DNA from 3 places in the Streptomyces sp. RKND-216 genome. Region 1 is predicted to be linked to each of the others. Evidence: riboswitches for the same ligand, from Rfam matches in the RefSeq annotation. Region 1 holds a riboswitch; each other region holds the start of a gene.
What was found. Region 1 has a riboswitch for cyclic di-AMP ahead of E4198_RS19455 (peptidoglycan DD-metalloendopeptidase family protein). Riboswitches for the same ligand answer to the same signal wherever they lie in the genome.

Region 1 (7,172 bases):
CGGCTGCGGAGCCGAACCGGCCAGCGTCGCCCCGACGTCCAGCCGCCGCCGCGCCAGTTCGTACTGGAGCACCGCCCGGTTGTCCCGGTACGCCTGCGCCAGCCGGCGCTGCGCCCGGGCCTCGTTCTCCGCCGAGATCAGCCCGCTGCGACCGCGCGTCTCGATCTCGAAGCGGACCTTCTGCGCCTCCGTCTCCTGCTCCTCCAGGAGCTGCGCCACCTGCTCGCGCGCCTGGTTGAGGGCGGCCTTGACCTCGACGATGCGCGCGTCGCGCACCTTCTTCGCCCGCTCGATGTCCATGCCCAGCGCGTCGATGCGGCGCTTGCGGGTGAGACCCCACTCCTGCTCGTACGCCGTCCGCTCCTTGGCGACCCGCTCCTTGGTGGACAGGTGCTGCTGGTACTGCGTCGGAAGCTGCACGTCCGGGATGTTGCAGCCGGTGATGCGCACGCCGTAGCGGTCCAGCTGACGGTTCAGCAGGTCCTGCATGTCGGCCACGTCCGAGCCGCGCAGGTCGTAGGCCCGCTCGGTCTGCACCTGGCGTCCGCGCTGCCGGATGGCGTCCTGCACCGCGCTGGACAGCACCAGGTCGAAGTTGCCGGCGCCGATGCTCCGCACGAACAGCACCGCGTCGGTGATGCGGAACTTCAGGAAGAACTCGATGGACCGCAGCGGCACGTTCTCCCGCGTCGGGCAGGCGACGACCGGTGCCGAGTACGGGATCTCCGTCGCGGTGTCCACCACGAAGTCCACCCGTTCCCACGGGTGCCACAGGTAGTGGCGGCCCGGGTCCAGCGTGCTCACGATGGCGCCGTAGCGGGTGAGGATGCCATTGGTGCCCTGCTCGATCTCCACGATCGACGAGCGCCACCACCACAGCCCGCCCGCGAGCAGGAAGAAGGCGCCGAGCACGTACGCCAGGGTGGCCAGCGCCCCGAACGCGACCTCTCCGGCGCCGCTGTCCGTGTCCTGGAGGCTCAGCATGACGCCTGCCAGCAGAGAGAAGACGCCGAGCCACATGGGCAGCATCCACCACACCCGACGCAGGTGACGGGGGATGATAACGGGCACGATGGTGCCGGCCTCGCCGCCGCGCAGGAGCCGCGGCACGTCGCTCCAGGGAGCGACCTCTTCGGTGATGACCGACCTGCGGTTGTGCGTGGCGCTCATTCCGCCCCCTCCTCGGTGCGCGCGGCGGCCGTGTCACCGGCCGGGACACCGGATACGTCCTGCGTGTCGTCCGCGACGGCGGCCGTCGGGTCCGTCTCACCCGGCACGGTGGGCCGTTCGGCCTCCCGCAGCGCCTGGATCTCCGGCTCGCGCTCGGCGATCCGCGCCGAGACCTCCTCCAGCCGGGCCCGCACGGCGGCCATGTCCGCCTCGGAGAACAGCTCCGTGCCGTGCTCGCCGACCATCTCCCGGGCCAGCGCCAGGAAGTCGACCCCGGCCGCGCCGTCACCCGTACCGGCGCCCGGCCCGCCGATGCGGACCAGCCGCGGCAGGTGGTCGGCGACCTCCTCCAGCGTGTCCAGGATCTGCTGCTGGTAGCGGTACTCCAGGATCTCCGGCGCCTCCGACGCGGTCACCGCGCGGATGTCCAGCGCCTGCGCCTCCAGCAGCGCCGCGTTCGCCTTCGCCTCCGACTCGGCCTGCACGTACCGCTGCCGGGCCAGCGCCTGGGCCCGGTTCGTCTCGCGCTCGACGGCGGTGTCCATCTGCGCCTGGTACTGCGCGATCTCCGCCTGGATGCCGGACAGCGTCTCCTGGCGGGTGGCCAGTTCCTTGCTCAGATCGCCCTCGTCCTGCTCCTTGCGGAGCTGGAGCGCGTACTCGTGGGTGTAGGCGTCCTTGGCCATCCGCACCATCTCCGGCGCGGCCAGGTGCATCCGGTAGCCCTGGTCGGAGGGTTCGGCGTGCGTGATGTTGGCGTTCGTCAGCTCCACGGCGGGCAGGAACTGGTTGTTCAGCTGCTCCAGCAGCCGCCCGGTGTCCTCGCCGACCATGTCGTAGATGCCCGAGGCCTCCTGCTCGTAGATGAGGCTGCGGATGGTCTCGCTGACCGCGTTGTTCAGCTTCTCCTCGAAGCCGCGCACGGCGCCCAGGGTGTAGACGAACTCCTGCGGGTCCCGGATGCGGAACTGGATGAAGAGGTCGATGGACGCCTTCACGCCGCCCCGCGTCGGAGCCTCCCGCACCGGCGCGTTGAACGGGTACTCGCGGGTCGTGTTGACGATGTACGACACCCGCTTGAACGGGCTGATCAGCACGACCCGGCCCGGACCGACGACCTTTTCCAGCTTGCCGAACCGGGTGATCAGCGCCTGGCTGCCGTCCGGCACCATCACCATGCCTTGCCGCCACCAGACGAACGCCACCGCGGCCAGCGACATGACCCAGTAGTGCAGCCCGAAGAGCGGGTGCGTCAGCGTGCCGACGCCGGTCGCGCCCGACGTGGCCGCCGCGATGGACGTGCCGATGACGCCGAGGACCAGCAGCAGCGATACGGGCAGCATGCTGAGGAACGACCGGCCGCGCGGGATCACCATCGGGCAGATGGCGTGCACCTTCCGCCGTCCGTCACGCTCCTGCCGGCTGCGGTTGAGCGCCTCGCCCGCCTCGTCCAGCGGCACGGTCTGCTCGGACATCACGGTGTCGATGTCGCCGCCCTGCTCCCGCGCTGCCGGGAAGTCGGCCGGGTCGATGCTGTCCTCCTGGAGCAACTCCTCCCGGCTTCCGGACGCGCCCCGGCTCAGCCTGCCGGCGACGCCGCTCCCGCTCTCCGCCGCATCCCCCGCGTGCTGCCGCAGCGCGTCCTCGGCGACGGAGCGCGGATCGGCTCCGCCTGCCACCGCTTGGGCGGCTCTGCGTAGGTTCTGGCCACGTGAAGCCACGAACATCCCCCTGTCTCACGTCTGCGTCTTCGGCCCTCCATCCCACACCATGCTCCGGACCTGCGGAAAGCCGGGCACGCCGATCGTGACGCGACCGGTACGGGTGGCCCGCGCGGGATGCGTGTTGACACCCGGCCCTTCGTTCGGTTGGTTGGACGCCGCCGCTGCCGCGCACGGCGGCGGACACGGCACAGCGAGAACTCACACGGGGGGCGGCGCCATGAGCGACCCGGGCATGCAACAGGGCGGAGTCGGGGCGACGGCGGCCGACTTCCCGCCGACCGCGCAGTCGTTGAAGACGGTCCTCCGCGCCTGGACGGCGGTGCTCGCCGCCGCCCCGCTGTTCGCGGCCCTGGGTGTGCTGCTCCTGGCCATGGACGGCGACTACGGCTTCTACCTCGTCATCTTCGGCGTGGGCATGACCGTCGGCGCCCTGATGTGGCTGTCCTATGCGCGGAAGATGCGTGCGGCGCTGCAGCGCGGCCCCTGGGCGGCCTGCCGGGCGACGACGGTCAGCTCGGGCCTCAACAACCCGACGGTGGTGGTCCAGGACCCCGCCACGGCGGAGCTGCGGGTCTACGTGGCGCGCACGGCCCTGTGGTCGATGGACTGGGCGGACCCCGGGCCCGCCGGAGTGCTGTGGTGGGCCGCACACCCCGAGGGCGGCGCCGTCGTGTGCCGGCCGGGCGGCACCAGCCTCGTGTGGGCGAAGCCGCTGCGCGCGGGCCGGAAGCGGGACGCCGGGCTGGCGCAGGCGGCCCAGCGCGGCCTGATGCAGCAGCCCGGAGGGCAGCAGGGGTGGGGCGGACAGCCCCAGCAGCACCCGCAGGCTCCGCACCCGCAGGCTCCGCACCCGCAGGCTCCGCACCCGCAGGCTCCGTATCCGCAGCATCAGCCCCCGCAGCCGGGGTGGACGCCGCCGCCCGGCGGTCAGGGCGGACCGGGCTGGGGGCAGCAGCCCCCGGCGGCGCAGCCGCCGCACCCGCAGCAGCAGCCGGGCTGGGGGCAGCAACCCCAGGCTCCGCAGCCGGGGCACGGGCCCTACCCGGGTCAGGGCCAGGGCGGCCACCCGGGCCAGGGACCCGGCGGCGGGTGGTGAGCCGCGCGTGCGCGGCCTGAACACGACGCCGCCCGGCGCGCCCCGGGAGGGGCGGCGCCGGGCGCGTGCGCGGGGCGGGGTGCCTCAGAGGGAGACGCCGTTGGCCCGCAGGTACTGGACCGGGTCGATGTCCGAGCCGTAGTCCGGGCCGGTGCGCACCTCGAAGTGCAGGTGCGGGCCGGTGCTGTTGCCGGTGGAGCCGACGGCCCCGATCTGCTGGCCGGCGCTGACGCTCTCGCCCGCCGAGACGGACAGCGAGGACAGGTGGCCGTACTGGCTGTACCGGCCGTCCTCGTGCTGGATGACGACCTGGTTGCCGTACGAACCGGCCCAGCCCGCGGAGACGACCGTGCCGTTGGCGACGGACTTCACCGTGGTGCCGGTGGAGGCGGCGAAGTCCACACCGGTGTGGTAGCCGCTGGACCAGCTGGCGCCGGTCTGGTGGTACGGGGTGCTCGTGGCGGCCTCGACCGGGGCGGAGAAGCCGCTGGCGGCGCTCTCGGCCTGGGAGGTGTCCGCGGACTCCGCGGCGGCGGAGCCGGCGTCGGAGCTCCCCGAGTCCTGCTTCGGCGCCGGAGCCTTCTTCTCGGGCTTCTCGGCGGTGTCCTTCTTCGGCGCCTCGCTCTGCGTGGCGCTGGCGGCGGAGCCGTTCAGGCTGAGCTCCTGGCCCGGGTAGATCAGGTCCGGGTTGCCGCCGATGACCTCGCGGTTGCCGTCGTAGACGGTGTTCCAGCCGCCGTCCACGTCGTGCGCGTTGGCGATCTTGAACAGGGTGTCGCCGCTGACCACGGTGTAGCTCTCGGTCTTGGCGTCCTTCGGGGCCTTCGTGTCCTGGGCACCGGTGTCGGCCTTCGGGGCGGCCTGCTTCGGGGCCTCGGCGGTCTCGGCCTTCGAGGCGGCGGCGTCCTCGCCACCGCCGTTCGGGTCGATCTGCGGGTCGCCGCTGTTCTGCTGCAGGCCGGCCTGCGGGCCGCAGACGGGCCAGGCGCCCGGGCCCTGGAGGGCGAGCAGCTTCTCGGCGGCGGCTATCTGCTGGTCCTTGGTGGCGAGGTCGGCGCGGGCCGCGAACTCGGTGCCGCCGGCGGCCTCCCAGCTGGACTGGGTGAACTGCAGGCCGCCGTAGAAGCCGTTGCCGGTGTTGATGCTCCAGTTGCCGGTGGACTCGCACTGGGCGACCTTGTCCCAGGTGTCCACGGAGGCGGCCTGGGCGCCGCCGGCGGTCACGAGCGGAAGGGCGATGCCGGCGCCGCCCGCGGTCAGGGCGAGAGCGGTGGCGCGGCGGGTGAAACGCTGCGTCTTGGAGCGACGATGACGTCCGCGTGCAGACATGGCTGTGGTCCTCTCCTACGCCTGCGAGGTGAGCTGTCGGGTTCGGGCTGGAGTTGCCCGGTCGCCTGTGCGAGCGCATGAGCGGCACTCGCTGCGACTTCACCCCAAGCCGTCCGGTGCGTGACGTACCGGCGCGGCACTTACCTTGGGTCCCCCACTCCTGCCGTTCGTGGGTCACGGGTGGCTCCTGCTCCGGGCGGCAGGACTCGGCGTCCCGGCTCAGGGCCGCCGCACGAGCGCGGCGGCGGAGGGAACGAAAACACAAGGGTTCGGATTGCGGCAAGAAAGTCGGGTTTACGGACGGTCTTCACGCGGGCTTCACGCCACTCCGACACGACTGTGTGCTGCTGTCCGTTTTCGTTGAGTTGTCGCGATCTTCGTGTGTCGAATGCTCAACTCGACGCTATTGGTGGGGAGTTGAGGAGGCCCCGAATTTTGACCCGGCGCGCGGCGCGCCCCGCTGAGACCGTGTTGTTATTCGCGTCACGCTGCGAGGAACAGAGCGCCAATATCCATCCTGAAGCACCAAATAGGACGTAACGGTCTTCCCTGCGGTAATGCATCGGTATCGTGCGGATCTCAGTCCCGTCCGGTCCGGGGTGGCGTGGCGCCGGGGAGGCGGTACCGGCGCTCCGGGCGACCCGTGGTGCCGTACCGCAGCGACACCTCGGCCTCGCCGCCGGCCGCGAAGTGCTCCAGGTAGCGCCGCGCGCTCACCCGGGAGAGCCCGCTCAGCTCCGCGCACTCGGCTGCCGAGAGGTCTCCCGGTGCCTCCTTCAGCGCCCGCCGTACGAGCGCCGCGGTCTGCGCGGTCAGTCCCTTGGGGAGGGCCGGTGGCTCGCGCGGCGGCGCGGCGGCTCGCGGAAGCCCGGCGGGGGAGCCGAAGACCCGGTCGACCTCCGCCTGCCCGGCCTCGCCTGCCGCCGCGAGTGCCGCCAGTTCGCGCCGCCGCTGTGCGTAGGCGAGCAGCCGCTCCCGCAGGGTCCTGCTCTCGAACGGCTTGATGATGTAGTGCACGGCCCCGCCGAGCTGGGCTCCGCGCACGGTCTCCACGTCGCGTGCTGCGGTGACCACCAGGACGTCCACCCCCGGGGAGGCGGGCGCGTTGCCCTTCTCCTCGCCGGGGTCGCCCCGCAGTGCGCGCAGGACGTCCAGCCCTGACATGTCCGGCAGGTAGATGTCCAGCAGCAGCAGGTCCGGGCGCAGCGCGCGCACCGCCGTCAGTGCCTCGGCGCCGGTCCGGGCCTCTCCGGCGACGGCGAATCCGGGGGTCTGATCGACCATCGCGCGGTGCAGTCGGGCGACCATGAAGTCGTCGTCCACGACGAGCACCCGCACCGTCGGCCTGTCGTCCGGCCCGTTATGTCCTGGTGCGTGGTGGTGTGTCATTCCAGGGCCTCGTAGCGCACGCCCGTCAGCTCCTCGGACGCCTCCCACAGCTTCCGGGCCATCGCCGGGTCCCGCGCCCAGGGCGCCCGCCAGGCTGCGCCCGGCGCGCCGCGCAGCCCCAGCAGTCGCGGCCCCACGAAGGCCCCGGGACCCACCTCCGCGGAGGTGGCGGCGTAGAGCGTGGCCGCCGCGCCCAGCTCGGCCGACGAACCGACGAGTGAGTTCGCGGCCCGCATCAGCCGCTCGCCGGTCCGGTCGCCGCTCAGCCGGGGCCCCTTGGTCTGCAGCTCGGTCGACGCGTATCCGGGGTGGGCGGCCGCCACGACCATGCCGCGCTCCCGAGTGCGGCGCGCCAGCTCCAGTGTGAAGAGCAGGTTCGCCGTCTTCGAGCGCCCGTACGCCGTCCAGCGCCGGTAGCGGCGCTCGCTGTTCAGGTCCGCCGGATCGATGCCCGAGACGACGTG
Region 2 (7,172 bases), 3.9 Mb from region 1:
GGCGACACGGATCAGCCAGCCGCGCGGGTTCTCGGGCCGCCCCTCGGCCGGCCACTGCACGGCGGCGGCGAGCAGCGCCTCCTGGACGGCGTCCTCGGCGGCGTCGAAGTGGCCGTAGCGGCGGACCAGCGCGCCGAGGACCTGCGGCGCGTGGCGGCGCAGCAGGTCCTCGATGCGGGGGTCGGTGGTCACGTCTGGTCCGGCGGCCCGTCCGAAACGGGGCGGACGACGACCGCCGGCTCCGGGTCGGAGCCCTCCGGGACGGGGCAGGAGTAGGCGCGGGCGGCGATCTCGTAGGCGCGCTCCGGGGTCTCCACGTCCACGATCCAGTAGCCCGCGAGGACCTCCTTGGTCTCCCCGAAGGGCCCGTCGGAGACCACGGGGCGACCGTCCTTGTCGGCGGTGACCAGACGGGTCTGGGACGGCTCCGCCAGCCCCTGGGCGTCGACCCATTCACCGGACGCGACGAGGTCCTGGTTGAGCTTCTCCATGTGCTGGAACATGGCCTTGAGCTCGGACTCCGACCAGGCGGGGGCTCCCGGGGAGGAGTTTCCGCTCATGGCGTCGTAGTACTTCTGGGCTGACATCAGCATCAGCATGTACTTCATGGTCTGGCTCCTTCGTCGGCGGCTCCCCTGCGGGTGCCTCTCACCGGAGACGTCGGAGCGGTGCGGCGGGTCTCGACGTCGCGGGGAAGAAATCCCGGAAGAACTTCGGCACCGCTCTCGACCGGATCACGGTCCGGTCACGGGCCCATTGTCGCGCCCCGGTGCCCACCGCGCCCGGTAACACGCGGTTTCCCCGGAACGAGCGATACCCCTGCCCACGGCCACGGCCACGGCCACGGCGACCGTCGTCCGACACAGGTCACCCGCGAAGGCAGGGCGGACGGGCGGAAGGGCGGCACGGGTGCGCGTCACCGAGAGACGGAGGTGACAGGAAAAACAGACAAGTCCGACATGCACCCTCTCCACGCTTCCCTCGCACGGCCAACACCGCTCCACGGCGGGAGAGCTGGAAATAGGTGGATATAAGGAACGCTCCAAGTCCCTTGTGGCGGGACTCACATCGCGCCATGGCCGATCTTGGGAACCGGGACGGCCCGGGATGCGTCGCGCGGCCAAATCGCCTGCGGTGCCTGACGATTAGGAAATCCCGGAGATTCACCGCTCTCACGCTCGGAAAATGCTTCATCGCATAGCGTCGAGGAACACCGGCCGGTAAAGGTCGCAGACGCGAAGGTCACCTTTTCCCGCAGCTTGTCTCCGGCGAATTGACTGTGGTCCTATGTGCTCGCTTCCGCACGTCATGGCGGAGGTTCCCGCGCCGGGACGCCGAATCCTGCCGACCGGCACCAGGGAAAAGCGCAGTAGTCAGCAACGGCAGGAGCGGGGGAACCAGGTAAGCGCCGCGCCGCACGACGGCCGGCTTGGGGTGAAGCCATGCCTCATCGCGCCCCCACGCGACGGGACATGGCCGGGCAACTCTTCTCGCCCGAATCCGACAGCTCACCTCGCAGGCGTAGGAGAGGATTCACCACCATGTCCCGTGGCCGTCACCGCCGCCCGCGTCATCTACTCAATTCCCGCAAGGTCTCCCGCCTTACCGTCGCGCTCGCCGCCGGCGGCGCCGTCGCCGCGCCGATCGCCGCCGCGGGCACCGCCCAGGCCGCCCCCGCCTCCGCGCCGGCCGCCGCCAACGTGAAGACCGTCAAGACCGGCGCCAAGGCGGAGCAGACCGCCGCCGCCGAGAGCTACACCGTCGCCTCCGGCGACACCCTCTTCAAGATCGCCAACGCGCACGACGTCAAGGGCGGCTGGCAGGCCGTCTACGAGGCCAACAAGGAGACGGTCGGCGGGAACCCGGACCTGATCCACCCCGGCCAGGAGCTGACCCTGGAGGCCGCGGCGGCCCAGAAGGGCGGCGAGGCCCAGCAGTCCTCCACCGAGACCTCCGGCGAGTCGGCCGACCAGGCCACCTACCCGGACAACCTGGACGGCTGGATCCGCGAGGCGCTGGCCATCATGGAGCAGGAGGGCATCCCGGGCTCCTACGACGGCATCCACCGCAACATCATCCGTGAGTCCGGCGGTGACCCGAGCGCCATCAACAACTGGGACATCAACGCCCAGAACGGCACGCCGTCCATCGGTCTGCTCCAGGTCATCAAGCCCACCTTCGACGCCTACCACGTCGAGGGCACGGCCTACGACCAGTACGACCCGGTCGCCAACATCGTCGCCGCCTGCAACTACGCGGCCGACCGCTACGGCAGCATCGACAACGTCAACGGCCCCTACTGAGCCCGACGTTCGAGGGTCACTCGACGGCCGCCTCCCACCGGCGTGCAGGTGGGAGGCGGCTTTCGTCGTGCCCGGGGGCGGCGCGCCGCAGCGGTCGGGAGCCGTCGCGGGAGCCGGGCCGCGCCGCAGTGTTCAGGCGACGGAGCCGATCGGCCGGGGCCCACCGCGGGCCCCGGGACCGTCGTGGTGGATCGGGGTGTGGGCCCCGGTCAGCGGCAGCCCGGAGCCGCCGCGGCGGCTGGCGACGATCTCCGCGGCGATGGACACCGCCGTCTCCTCGGGTGTGCGCGCGCCCAGGTCCAGGCCGATGGGCGAGCGCAACCGGGTGAGTTCGAGTTCGGTGACGCCCGCCGCGCGCAGCCGGGCGAGACGGTCCTCGTGGGTGCGGCGCGAGCCCATCGCCCCCACGTAGGCGACCGGCAGCCGCAGGGCCCGCTCCAGCAGCGGGATGTCGAACTTGGCGTCGTGGGTGAGGACGCACACCACCGTGCGGGCATCGACCTCGGTGGCGTCCAGGTAGTCGTGCGGCCAGTCGACGACCACCTCGTCCGCGTCCGGGAAGCGCGCCGCCGTGGCGAACACCGGACGTGCGTCGCAGACCGTGACGCGGTAGCCGAGGAACTTCCCCGCCCGCACCAGCGCCGCAGCGAAGTCGATCGCGCCGAACACCAGCATGCGCGGCGCCGGCACGCTCGACTCCACCAGCAGGGTGAGGGGTACGCCGCAGCGGCTCCCCTCCGCCCCGATGCCGACGGTGGCGGTGCGCCCGGCGTCCAGCAGGGCGCGCGCCTCGGCGGCGGCCGTACGGTCCAGGCCGGGGTGCCCGCCGAGGGTTCCCGCGGCACCGGACGCGCCGTCGCCGTGACCGTCGCCGCCGTCGTCCGGGCGGACGAGAAGAGCCCGCCCCAGGAGCTCCGGCGGACCGGCCACCACGCGGGCGAGGGCCGCTGAGCCGCCGCGGGCCGCCGCAGCGGCGGCCGCCGCGTACGTCTTCCGCCACGGCGCGTCCGCCCGCACCGGCACGACCAGCACGTCGATGACGCCGCCGCAGGTCAGACCCACGGCGAAGGCGTCGTCGTCGCTGTAGCCGAAGCGCTCCGTGACGGGCCGACCGTCCCGGAGCGCCTCGGCGCACAGCTCGTAGACCGCGCCCTCGACGCAGCCGCCGGACACGCTGCCGACCGCGGTGCCCCCGCCGTCCACGGCGAGCGCGGCACCGGGCTGCCGGGGCGCGCTGCCGCTGACGGCCACCACCGTGGCCACGGCGAAGTCGCGGCCCTCCTCGCACCACTGGTGCAGTTCGGCGCCGATGTCCAGCACGGAGGAACCTCCAAGGTCGGTGCGGTGCGGTGGGGCTGCGCGTCCGCTCCGGCTACTTCACGCCGAGCCAGGCCTCGATGGGCCCGAGCGAGAAGTAGACGAAGAAGACCAGTGCCAGTACCCACATGAGCCATCCCGGCTCCCGCCACCGGCCCTGCACGGCGCGGATCAGCACGTAGGAGATGACGCCCGCGGCGATACCGGCGGTGATGGAGTAGGTGAACGGCATCAGGACGGTGGTGAGGAACACCGGAACGGATGTCGCCGGGTCGTTCCAGTCGATGTGCTTGGCGTTCGTCATCATCATCGAGCCGATGACGACCAGCGCGGCGGCGGCCACCTGTGTCGGGATCACCTGGGCGAGCGGCGTGAAGAACAGGCACAGGGTGAAGGCCAGGCCGGTGACAACGCTGGCGAACCCGGTGCGTGCGCCGTCGCCGACGCCCGCCGTCGACTCCACGAAAACCGTCTGTCCGGAGGCGCCCGCGACGCCGCCGACGATGCCGCCGGCGCCGTCGATCGCCAGGGCCTTGCTGAGCCCGGGCATCTTGCCGTCCCGGTCGGCGAGGTCGGCCTGCTGGCCGATCCCGATGATCGTGCCCATGGCGTCGAAGAACCCGGCCAGCACGAGGGTGAAGACGATCACGCCCACGGTGATCGTGCCGACATCGGCCATGCCGGTGAAGGAAACCTGGCCGAACAGGCCGAAGTCCGGTGCGCTGACGATCGACCCGGTCAGTTCCGGGGCGTTCAGCCCGCCCCAGTCCTGCACGGAGAGACCGGCCACGGCGTGCACCAGCGCGGCGAACAGGGTGCCGCCGACGATGCCGATGAGGATCGCGCCGGGCACCCGGCGCACGTGGAGCAGGAAGATCAGCAGCAGCGTCACCGCGAAGCACAGCACCGGCCAGCCGGTGAGCTGGTCCTGGACGCCGAGCTGGATCGGCTTGGCCCCGGCGACACCGCCGGGACCGCCCATGCTGGTCACGAACCCGGCCTGGACCAGGCCGATCAGCGCCACGAACAGGCCGATGCCCATGGTGATGGCGTGCTTCATCGCCAGCGGGATCGCGTTCATGATCAGCTCCCGCAGGCCGGTGACGACCAGCAGGATGATCACGGCGCCGTAGATGACACACATGGCGAACGCGTTCCCCCACGTCATCTCCGGCGCCACCTGGAAGGCCACGACGGCGGAGACGCTGAGTCCCGCGGCCAGCGCGAGGGGGACGTTGCCGAGGATGCCCATCGCCAGCGTCGTCGCCGCGGCGGCGAACGCGGTGGCGGTGGTGAGCTGGGCGGGGTCGAGCCGGGCACCCGTGGCGTCCGGAACGGACAGGATCACGGGGTTGAGGAGGATGATGTACGCCATTGCCATGAAGGTGGTGACGCCGCCGCGCACCTCACGGGCGAGCGTGGATCCTCTGTCGGACATGTGGAAGTACCGGTCGAGCCAGGACCGTCCTGCCTGGGGGCGGGAGCCGTTCCCCGCCTCCTCGGGCGAGGTCTTGGGCTCCACGTGCGACTGGGTCATCTTGTGCCTTCTCCCAAGGTTCACAGGGGCACCCGCCCCGGCGCGCCGTGACGCGCCGTCGTTCGGCGGGATTTGGGATATGCACGACGCGGGGGACGGCCCTCGCCGCGTTCTGTGGGGGTGTGCCGGGCACGGTTCCGCTCGCGCGGGCCGCGCCGACGTGAGGCCGCGCCGGCAGAGGTGCTCCGGAGAACCGGTGCACCCTGCGGGCTGCCCCCGGACAGCAGGGCCGCGGTGCGGTCGGCACCACCGGCACCGCCCGCAGAGCCGGTCGCCGACGCGGCGGCGGGGAATGCCACCGCGAGGACGAGGCACCACGACGGTGAGGGATCGGCGGAATGCGCGTGCACGGCGACCACCACGTTCGGCTCGTTCCGGCGGTGCCGGCTACGTACCCGTGAGGTGCTCGGGACGGACCGGCACCCGGTTGAGCGCCAGGCCCGTCGCGGCACGGATCGCGGACAGGACGGCGGGTGTGGAGGACAGGGTCGGCGCCTCTCCCACCCCCCGCAGGCCGTACGGCGCGTGCTCGTCGGCCAGTTCCAGCACGTCGACGGGGATGGTCGGCGTGTCGAGGATCGTCGGGATCAGGTAGTCCGTGAAGGAGGGGTTGCGGACCTTGCCGTCCTCCCCCACCACGATCTCCTCCATCACCGCGAGGCCCAGGCCCTGCGTCGTGCCGCCCTGGATCTGGCCGATCACGGACTGCGGGTTGAGGGCCTTGCCGACGTCCTGCGCGCAGGCCAGCTCCACGACCTTGACCAGGCCGAGTTCGGTGTCGACCTCGACCACCGCGCGGTGCGCGGCGAACGAGTACTGGACGTGGCCGAAGCCCTGCCCGGTGCGCAGGTCGAACGGTTCGGTCGGCCGGTGGCGCCACTCGCTCTCGATGTCGACGGCCTGGTCCTCCAGGACGTCCGTCAGCGGGGCGAGCACCTCGCCGCCGTCGGTGACGACCTTGCCGCCCTCCAGCAGCAGTTCGGCCGTGGCCCACGCCGGGTGGTAGGTGCCGAACTTGGCACGGCCGATCTCCAGGACCTTCTCCCGGACCAGCTCACAGGTGTTCTTCACCGCGCCGCCGGTCACGTAGGTCTGGCGGGACGCGGACGTGGAGCCGGCGGAGCCCACCTGCGTGTCGGCGGGGTGGATGGTGACGTCGGTGACGCCCAGCTCGGTGCGGGCGATCTGCGCGTGCACGGTGACGCCGCCCTGCCCGACCTCGGCCATCGCGGTGTGCACCATGGCCACCGGCTTGCCGCCGACGACCTCCAGCCGCACCCGGGCGGTGGAGTAGTCGTCGAAGCCCTCGGAGAAGCCGACGTTCTTGATGCCGACCGCGTAGCCGACGCCGCGCACCACGCCCTCGCCGTGGGTGGTGTTGGACAGGCCGCCGGGCAGCGCCCGTACGTCGATGCCGGTGCCGGCGACCGCACCGGTGCCCTCCGCCGACTCCCACTGCCGCTCGGGGGGCAGCGGCATGGACTTCACACGGCGCAGGATCTCCGCGACGGGCGCCGGGGAGTCGACCTCCTGCCCGGTGGGCATGACGGTGCCCTGCGACATGGCGTTGAGCTGTCGGAACTCGACGGCGTCCATGCCGAGTTCGGCGGCCAGCTTGTCCATCTGCGCCTCGTAGGCGAAGCACGCCTGAACCGCGCCGAAGCCGCGCATCGCGCCGCACGGCGGGTTGTTGGTGTAGAGGGCGATCGCCTCGATGTCGACGTCGTCGATGACGTAGGGGCCGACCGAGAGGGACGAGGCGTTGCCGACGACGGCCGGGGAGGCGGACGCGTAGGCGCCGCCGTCCAGCACGATCCGGCACTTCATGTGCGTGATCCGGCCGTCCCGGGTGGCGCCGTGCTCGTACCAGAGCTTCGCCGGGTGGCGGTGGACGTGGCCGAAGAACGACTCGAACCGGTTGTAGACGATCTTGACGGGCTTGCCGGTGCGCAGCGCCAGCAGACACGCGTGGATCTGCATGGACAGGTCCTCGCGGCCGCCGAACGCGCCGCCGA
Region 3 (7,172 bases), 460 kb from region 1:
GAGGCTGCCTTCCCCGAGGCGAGGACGGGCCGGGGCCGGGAGCCAGGGTCCCTACCGCTGCGTCAGAGACTCGGCCACGTGGTCGCCGAGCGCGGTGAGCCAGTCCAGTCCCGAGGGGCCGGTGCCCGTGCGGATGCCGTGGCGGCGCCCGTGGAACGCGTCCTGGACGGCGTGCAGCTGGGCCCAGCGACGGGCCCGTTCACGGTCGACTTCCGCGGCGTCTGCGAACACGTTCAGCGCCCGGAGCAGGGCGGCCTTCGGCACCTCGCCGGTCGTCAGGAATGTCAGGGCGCGGGACTTGAGCAGCGTCCCGGCGTCGAACGCGGGGTCCCCCGCCCAGCCCTCGGGGTCGATGGCCAGCCACGGCTCCCGGTCGGCGCGCAGGATGTTGCGCTCGTGCAGGTCGCCGTGGAGCAGCGTGTCCGGCTGGTCCCGGCCGAGTTCGCGGACGGTCGCCAGGGCGGCGTCCACCAGGTGATCCGGTAGCCGCGGCTCCAGTTCCGCGGCGTCCTTGAGCAGTTGCTCCTCCCAGGCGTCGGCCCGGTCCCGCAGCCTGGGCAGGCCGGGCGGAGCCGGCACGGCGAGCAGGCGGCTGAGCCGTCCGGCGACCTCCATCACCTCGTCGCCGTCCGCGACGTCGGCCAGCGTCGAGGGGCGGGCGCGCTCGAGGAGCATCGCGCACCGGCCGTCGTCGCGTTCGTGCAGCAGGACGGCTCCGCGCCCGGCCCATATCGCGAACGCGTCCGGCTCGTGGACGCGGTCGGGGTGCGGGAACGACACCTTCAGCACGCAGCGCCGCCCGGCGGGCCCGGACACCGGGATGACCACCCCGATGCCGCCGTGCGCCGCCTCGCCGTCCGGTACGCAGCCCCACTGGCCCAGCAGGGCCTCCACGATGCCCGGCAGGTCCGCCAGCCATCTCTCGCCGGAGGCCCCCTCCCGGTCGACGATGCTCCGCGCGAACAGCAGCGGGATTTCACGTGTCATCGGTGCAACGTACGGCCGCGCGTGGAGGGGAGGCTCCCCGTCGTCGCCGATGTAGGAGAACCACTGAGCGCCCCGCCGGGGCGGAACGGGGGCGTGCTCGCTGGAGTCGGACGTCAACGCGCCGTGAACTTTGCCGGGTTCTGGCAATGTGCGGGTCCTGCGCCGCGTGTCACGATGAGGCCCGCAAGGCAGTCGGCACGGGGGTGCGGCGCAGGAGTCCTCGGCGCGTCAAGCGCCGGGTTCCCGCGCCGGTCCGATCGGGTCCGCCCATGGGAGGGGATCGGACACCGGCTGTCTGTGCAGGTGAAAGGCGTGGGCGCCGATACCTCCCACGGGGGTGGGGGTATCGGCGCCGGTACGCCGGAGCCGCCTGCGGCCCGAGGGCGGCCCGCGCCGGGGAGATCCCGGCCCGCCCGGCCGGGGGAGGGCGACTGCCGGGCCTGGTTGCCCGGTTCTTGCCTCGGGGGTGGAGGAACGGGGAGGAGACGGGGGGGGCGGTCCGCGCCTGCGCCGGAGGGGAGCCGGGCGGGCGCGGACCGCGGGGCCGGAAAGGTCGTGCGGGCGGCCTGACGGCGGGTCAGCGGATCACGAGCTGCTGACCGGGAAGAATGAAATCGGGGTCGTCGCCGACGACCGAGCGGTTGTCCTCGTAGATCTGCTGCCAGGTGGTGCCGTACGCGACGGCGATGGCGCCGAGGGTGTCACCCGAGCGGACGGTGTAGTCCGACCCGGTCGGCTGCACCGGTTGCACGGGCTGGGACTGCTGCTGGGGAGCCGACGGTGCCGTCGGCTCCGTCGCCTGCTGGTCCGGCACACCGGTGTCGGGAGCCGCCTCCGCGGGGGGAGCCCCTGCGGTCAGCCCGCCCTCGCTGCCGCAGACCGGCCAGGCACCCGGGCCCTGCATCTCCAGCAGTTTCTCGGCCACGGCGATCTGCTCCTGCTTGCTGGCCAGGTCCGCACGCGGGGCGTACTGCGTGCCGCCGGCGGCCTCCCAGCTGGACTGGGAGAACTGCAGCCCGCCGTAGTAGCCGTTGCCGGTGTTGATGCGCCAGTTTCCGCTCGACTCGCATGCGGCGACCTGTTCCCAGGTGTCGACGGAAGCGGCTCTGGCGTTGGACGCCGACATCAGCGGAAGCGCGACCGCGGCTCCCGCCGTGCTCACCAGGGCCGCGACGCGTGCGCGGGTGCTGGACAGGTGTGCCCGGTACTTGCCAGTGAACAGCATGTTCGTCTCCTCACCGACGCCTGCGAGGTGAGCTGTCGGGCTCGGGCCGGAGAGTGCCCGTCCGTCCGCTGACGCGGGCGGATACGCCCCGAGCCGCTCCCTCCTTCGGGTGCGGCGGCCTACCTGGGTCCCCCGCTCCTGCCTACGGCGCTCACGCGACGAAGTGCCCCCGGCCGCCGGCAGGATTCGGCGTGACGGCCGCGGTGCCCGTCAGGCGACGAGCGATGCGACCGTAAGCACATCGCACCGGAGTGTTCAAAAACCGACATACAGGACGTCCGGGTGTTCCGGTGTTGCGCCGAACCGGTGATTCCGCAGGTGGTGACGGTGTGTCGGACGTGCATGCCGCCGCGCGAGCGTCACTCCTCTGGAGGGAGACCGAACGCGCCGCCGCAGCCCTTCTCCTGACGTGGCGTCGAGCCGGTCGATCGCACTCGGGGAGGGATGGGCCGGGAGGCAGGGGTCCGGACGTTCACCTTGTGAAGAGAGGGAGTGCGACCGTGGAAGCGCCGGGGCGGAGTCGTGGGTGTTACAGCTGATACGCGCGTGTCGGCTACGCGTAGGTAGCACACCGGAGAAGCTCAGGTCCAGCTCAAATCGACATCGGCCTTCCCGGCATAGCGGGAGGTAGAGCGACATCCTGGGCGCCTTCTCTTTGTGAAGGGCCATTGACCGGTCTCAAGTCGGTCTGTAACTCTACGGAACGCAGGCGGTGTGGTCGATCGCCTTGGATCTCCACCCTGGAGCAACGCCGAACGGGGGTGAACCGACAGGGGTGGAGCACGGCAGAGCGTCCGAGAGGGTTCTGCTGTTCGTTTGAATTTGTGCCGACACTGGGGTTGGAGGGGTGGCACCCTCCGGGGCGTTTTCGCGGTACGGGCCAGTGTATGTTCACGTTCAAGCTGGGACTTCGGCGTGCCTGGGAACCACGGGCTCACCGGGTCCACGCGGGGAGTTCAAGCAGTGACAATTCGCATCCTAGTGGCCGACGAACGTCGCCTGATCTCGGAGACTCTGGCCGAAACCCTCAAGCAGGTACGGGACTTCGACGTCGTGGAGACCGTCAACGACAGCCGGCAGATCGTCCCGGCGGTGCTGCGCGTACGTCCCACCGTCGCCGTCCTCGGCGCGACCACCACGGGTCGCGACGAGCTCCACCTCGCCGACGAACTGCGCGCCGCCGCACCCGACTGCGGCATCGCCGTCATCGCGGCCGAGCCCAGCAGGGCGGTCCTGGACCGCGCCATGGCCGGCGTCTTCAGCGTCATCCCGAACCACGCCCGTTTAACTCATCTGGTGCATGCCATCCGGGGCATCGTGGCGGGTTGTCCGACGATCGACCCGTCCCTGCTGCGCCCTCCCTCCCGCAACAGCCGCCAGCTGAACGACCGGGAGAGAGAAGTGCTGAGACTGACGGCCGGCGGAGCACCGATCAAGGAGATCGCTGCGGAGCTCTACCTGTCACCCGGCACGGTCCGCAACGTCACCTCCAGCGCCATCAAGAAGCTGGAGGGGCGCAACAGGTTCGACGCCGCCCGGATAGCGAACAGCCGCGGTTGGCTCTGACCACGCCATCGCCTCAGCCCCTCTCCTTCTCAGTCCTCCACATTCGGCGCCCCGCCGCGACGCACGCCCGGATGACCCGGACGCCGCCGGTGCGCCGCTGCGGTGACGTCAGCTTGCGGCGACCCCCGGCCGGGACGCGACCCGGTACGGCCGGGACGATGACCGATGTCATGCCACACGCGACAGAAGTCAGCAGCCTTCCGGGCGGCGTTGTGCCCGCCCCGCGGCGTGGACATCCTCTGTGCCTGAGATGTGGAGAGAAGGCAGAGCGGTGCGCGTTGCAGGAGTGGAGGACCGGCCGCGCATCGCTGTGGTCGGTGCCGGTATCGGCGGACTGGCACCGGCGGCCGCACTCACCGCGTCCGGTACGCGGTGCGAGGTCTTCGAGCGGGAGCGGGAGTCGGCCGGGGACGGCGCGGGTGAGGAACTCGCGCCGAACGCGGTCCGGCCCCTGCGCCGGCTCGGCCTCGGACCCGTACTGAGGGCCTGTGCCGGCCGCGTGGAGGCGACCGGGATCCGTGGAGGGGACGGCCGTCCCGTCGCCCGCATCCCCCACGGCGTTCCCTGCGAACGGCTCTCGGCGCGCCCCACTACGCCGTCCGGCACACCGACCTCCGCGCCGCCCTGCGGGTAGGCGTCCCGGCCGGGGCGCTGCACACCGCTCGGACCGCGACCGCACTGACCGAGGACGCCGACGGCGTGCCCCTGCACTGCGCGGACGGCGGCACGCACCGCGCCCCGCTCCACACCTACGACGCCGGCCGCCCCGGACAGGGGTACGCGACCGTCGGTTAGGGGTTGTCGCACTCCGGGGTCTGCGATGGAGTGGACGTGTGTCTGAGAACCGGCCGGGAGGGCTCTTCGCCGTCAGCGACCTGCACGTCCGTTACGCCGAGAACCGGCGGATCGTCGACGAGCTCAGGCCGCAGTCGGACGAGGACTGGCTCATCGTGGCCGGAGACGTCGGCGAGACGGCGGCCGACGTGGAATGGGCGCTGCGCACGCTGAGCCGTCGCTTCGCCAAGGTGGTGTGGACGCCGGGCAACCACGAGCTGTGGACCGTCCCCGACGATCCGTTGCAGCTGCGCGGCGAGAAGCGGTACCGGCATCTGGTCGAGATGTGCCGTGCCCTCGGCGTGGTCACGCCCGAGGACCCGTACCCGCTGTGGGAGGGCCGGGGCGGGCCCGTCGTCGTGGCTCCGCTGTTCCTGCTCTACGACTACACCTTCCGCCCGCACGGCACCGCAGACAAGACGGAGGCCCTGCGGGTCGCCGACGAGGCCGGAGTCATCTGCTCGGACGAGTTCATGCTGCGCCCCGACCCGTACCCGAGCCGGGAGGCCTGGTGCCGCGCGCGCGTGGCGGCCACCGAGGCGCGCCTTGCGGAGATCCCCTCCGACCGGGACACCGTCCTGATCAATCACTGGCCGCTGATCCGCGAACCCACACGCGTGCTGTGGCACCCGGAGTTCGCGTTGTGGTGCGGAACGACCGCCACGGCCGACTGGCACCGGCGCTTCCGGGCCCGGACCGTCGTCTACGGACACCTGCACATCCCACGGACCATCAGCCGGGACGGGGTCCCTCACCGGGAGGTCTCGCTCGGCTACCCGCGCGAGTGGCAGCGGCGGCAGGGCGTGCCCGGTCGGCTGGTGCCCGTCCTGCCCGAGGCCGAACCCGCGCGTTCCCCTTCCTGACCGATCCGGCTCGGGGCCCGGGCCGTCGCAGAGTTGGAGTGGTGTGAGATGACCGTCCCGCACGGCGGCACCGAGAATGCGCCGCCCGCAGCCACCACACGGCGCCTGGTCACCGAACTGCAGGCGATGCGGGAGCAGGCTCATGCGGGGCCGAGTGAGCGGGCGACGGAGGCGCAGCATGCGAAGGGCAAGCTGACGGCTCGGGAGCGGATCGATCTGCTGATGGATGCGGGGTCGTTCCGTGAGGTGGAGACGTTGCGGCGGCATCGTGCGTCGGGGTTCGGGCTGGAGGCGAAGCGGCCGTACACCGATGGTGTGGTGACGGGGTGGGGTGAGGTCGAGGGGCGGACGGTGTTCGTGTACGCCCACGATTTCCGGATCTTCGGTGGTGCGCTGGGGGAGGCGCATGCGGCGAAGATTCACAAGATCATGGATATGGCGATTGCGGCGGGTGCGCCGTTGGTGTCGTTGAACGACGGTGCGGGGGCGCGGATTCAGGAGGGTGTTTCGGCGCTTGCGGGGTATGGGGGGATTTTTCAGCGGAACACGCGGGCGTCGGGGGTGATTCCGCAGATCAGTGTGATGCTGGGGCCGTGTGCGGGGGGTGCGGCGTATTCGCCGGCGTTGACGGATTTCGTGTTCATGGTGCGGGAGACCTCGCAGATGTTCATCACGGGTCCGGATGTGGTGCAGGCGGTGACCGGTGCGCAGGTGTCGCAGAACGGTCTGGGTGGTGCGGATGTGCACGCGGCGACGTCGGGTGTGTGTCATTTCGCGTACGACGACGAGCAGACGTGTCTGGAGGAGGTCAGGTACCTGCTGTCCCTCCTCCCGCAGAACAACCGCGAACTGCCGCCGTTCACCGACTGCGAGGACCCAGCGGACCGGCGGAGCGAGGCGCTGCTGGAACTCGTGCCCTCCGAGGGCCAGGTGCCCTACGACATGAGGGCGGTGATCTCGCAGCTCGTCGACGACGGTGAGCTGCTGGAGGTCCACGAGCGGTGGGCGGGGAACATCCTGTGCGTGCTGGGGCGGATGGGTGGCCAGGTCGTGGGGATCGTGGCCAATCAGCCGCAGGTGCTGGCGGGTGTGCTGGACATCGAGGCCAGTGAGAAGGCGGCGCGGTTCGTGCAGGTGTGCGACGCGTTCAACATCCCGATTGTGACGTTGCTCGACGTTCCGGGTTTTCTCCCAGGAGTGGACCAGGAGCACGGCGGGATCATCCGGCACGGGGCGAAGCTGCTGTACGCCTACTGCAATGCGACGGTGCCGCGGATCTCGGTGGTGCTGCGCAAGGCGTACGGGGGTGCGTACATCGTGATGGATTCGCAGTCGATCGGGGCGGACCTGACGTTCGCGTGGCCGACGAACGAGATCGCGGTGATGGGCGCGGAGGGCGCGGCGAACGTGATCTTCCGGCGGCAGATCGCGGCGGCGGACGATCCGGAGGCGATGCGGGCCCGGATGGTCAAGAAGTACAAGGCGGAGCTGATGCACCCGTACTACGCGGCCGAGCGGGGGCTGGTCGATGACGTGATCGACCCGGCGCAGACGCGGCAGGTGCTCGTCGACTCGCTGCGGATGCTGCGCAGCAAGCACGCGGACCTGCCCTCCCGCAAGCACGGCAACCCGCCCCAGTGACAGGTGTCATGGGATTCGCCGGGCTGGCCTGAACCTCACCGGTGACGGGCCCCGAT

Region 2: it holds a riboswitch for cyclic di-AMP, as region 1 does, so the genes downstream of both, E4198_RS03030 (LysM peptidoglycan-binding domain-containing protein) here and E4198_RS19455 (peptidoglycan DD-metalloendopeptidase family protein) in region 1, are expected to answer to the same signal.
Region 3: it holds a riboswitch for cyclic di-AMP, as region 1 does, so the genes downstream of both, E4198_RS17925 (transglycosylase family protein) here and E4198_RS19455 (peptidoglycan DD-metalloendopeptidase family protein) in region 1, are expected to answer to the same signal.

What each region holds. Positions count from the first base shown of each region.
Region 1 is NZ_SSBQ01000002.1:4,476,827-4,483,998, forward strand. Features, by position in the region: gene E4198_RS19440 (SPFH domain-containing protein) at 1-1,170, opposite strand, end outside; gene E4198_RS19445 (SPFH domain-containing protein) at 1,167-2,897, opposite strand; gene E4198_RS19450 (hypothetical protein) at 3,112-3,990, shown strand; gene E4198_RS19455 (peptidoglycan DD-metalloendopeptidase family protein) at 4,075-5,319, opposite strand; cyclic di-AMP (ydaO/yuaA leader) riboswitch at 5,325-5,511, opposite strand; gene E4198_RS19460 (response regulator) at 5,899-6,708, opposite strand; gene E4198_RS19465 (oxidoreductase) at 6,705-7,172, opposite strand, start outside.
Region 2 is NZ_SSBQ01000002.1:613,908-621,079, forward strand. Features, by position in the region: gene E4198_RS03020 (sigma-70 family RNA polymerase sigma factor) at 1-192, opposite strand, end outside; gene E4198_RS03025 (YciI family protein) at 189-608, opposite strand; cyclic di-AMP (ydaO/yuaA leader) riboswitch at 1,356-1,535, shown strand; gene E4198_RS03030 (LysM peptidoglycan-binding domain-containing protein) at 1,542-2,303, shown strand; gene E4198_RS03035 (XdhC/CoxI family protein) at 2,436-3,623, opposite strand; gene E4198_RS03040 (NCS2 family permease) at 3,676-5,157, opposite strand; gene pucD (xanthine dehydrogenase subunit D) at 5,545-7,172, opposite strand, start outside.
Region 3 is NZ_SSBQ01000002.1:4,013,340-4,020,511, forward strand. Features, by position in the region: gene E4198_RS17920 (aminoglycoside phosphotransferase family protein) at 52-987, opposite strand; gene E4198_RS17925 (transglycosylase family protein) at 1,565-2,212, opposite strand; cyclic di-AMP (ydaO/yuaA leader) riboswitch at 2,215-2,372, opposite strand; gene E4198_RS17930 (response regulator transcription factor) at 3,176-3,778, shown strand; gene E4198_RS17935 (NAD(P)-binding protein) at 4,050-4,412, shown strand; gene E4198_RS17940 (metallophosphoesterase) at 4,612-5,475, shown strand; gene E4198_RS17945 (acyl-CoA carboxylase subunit beta) at 5,602-7,116, shown strand.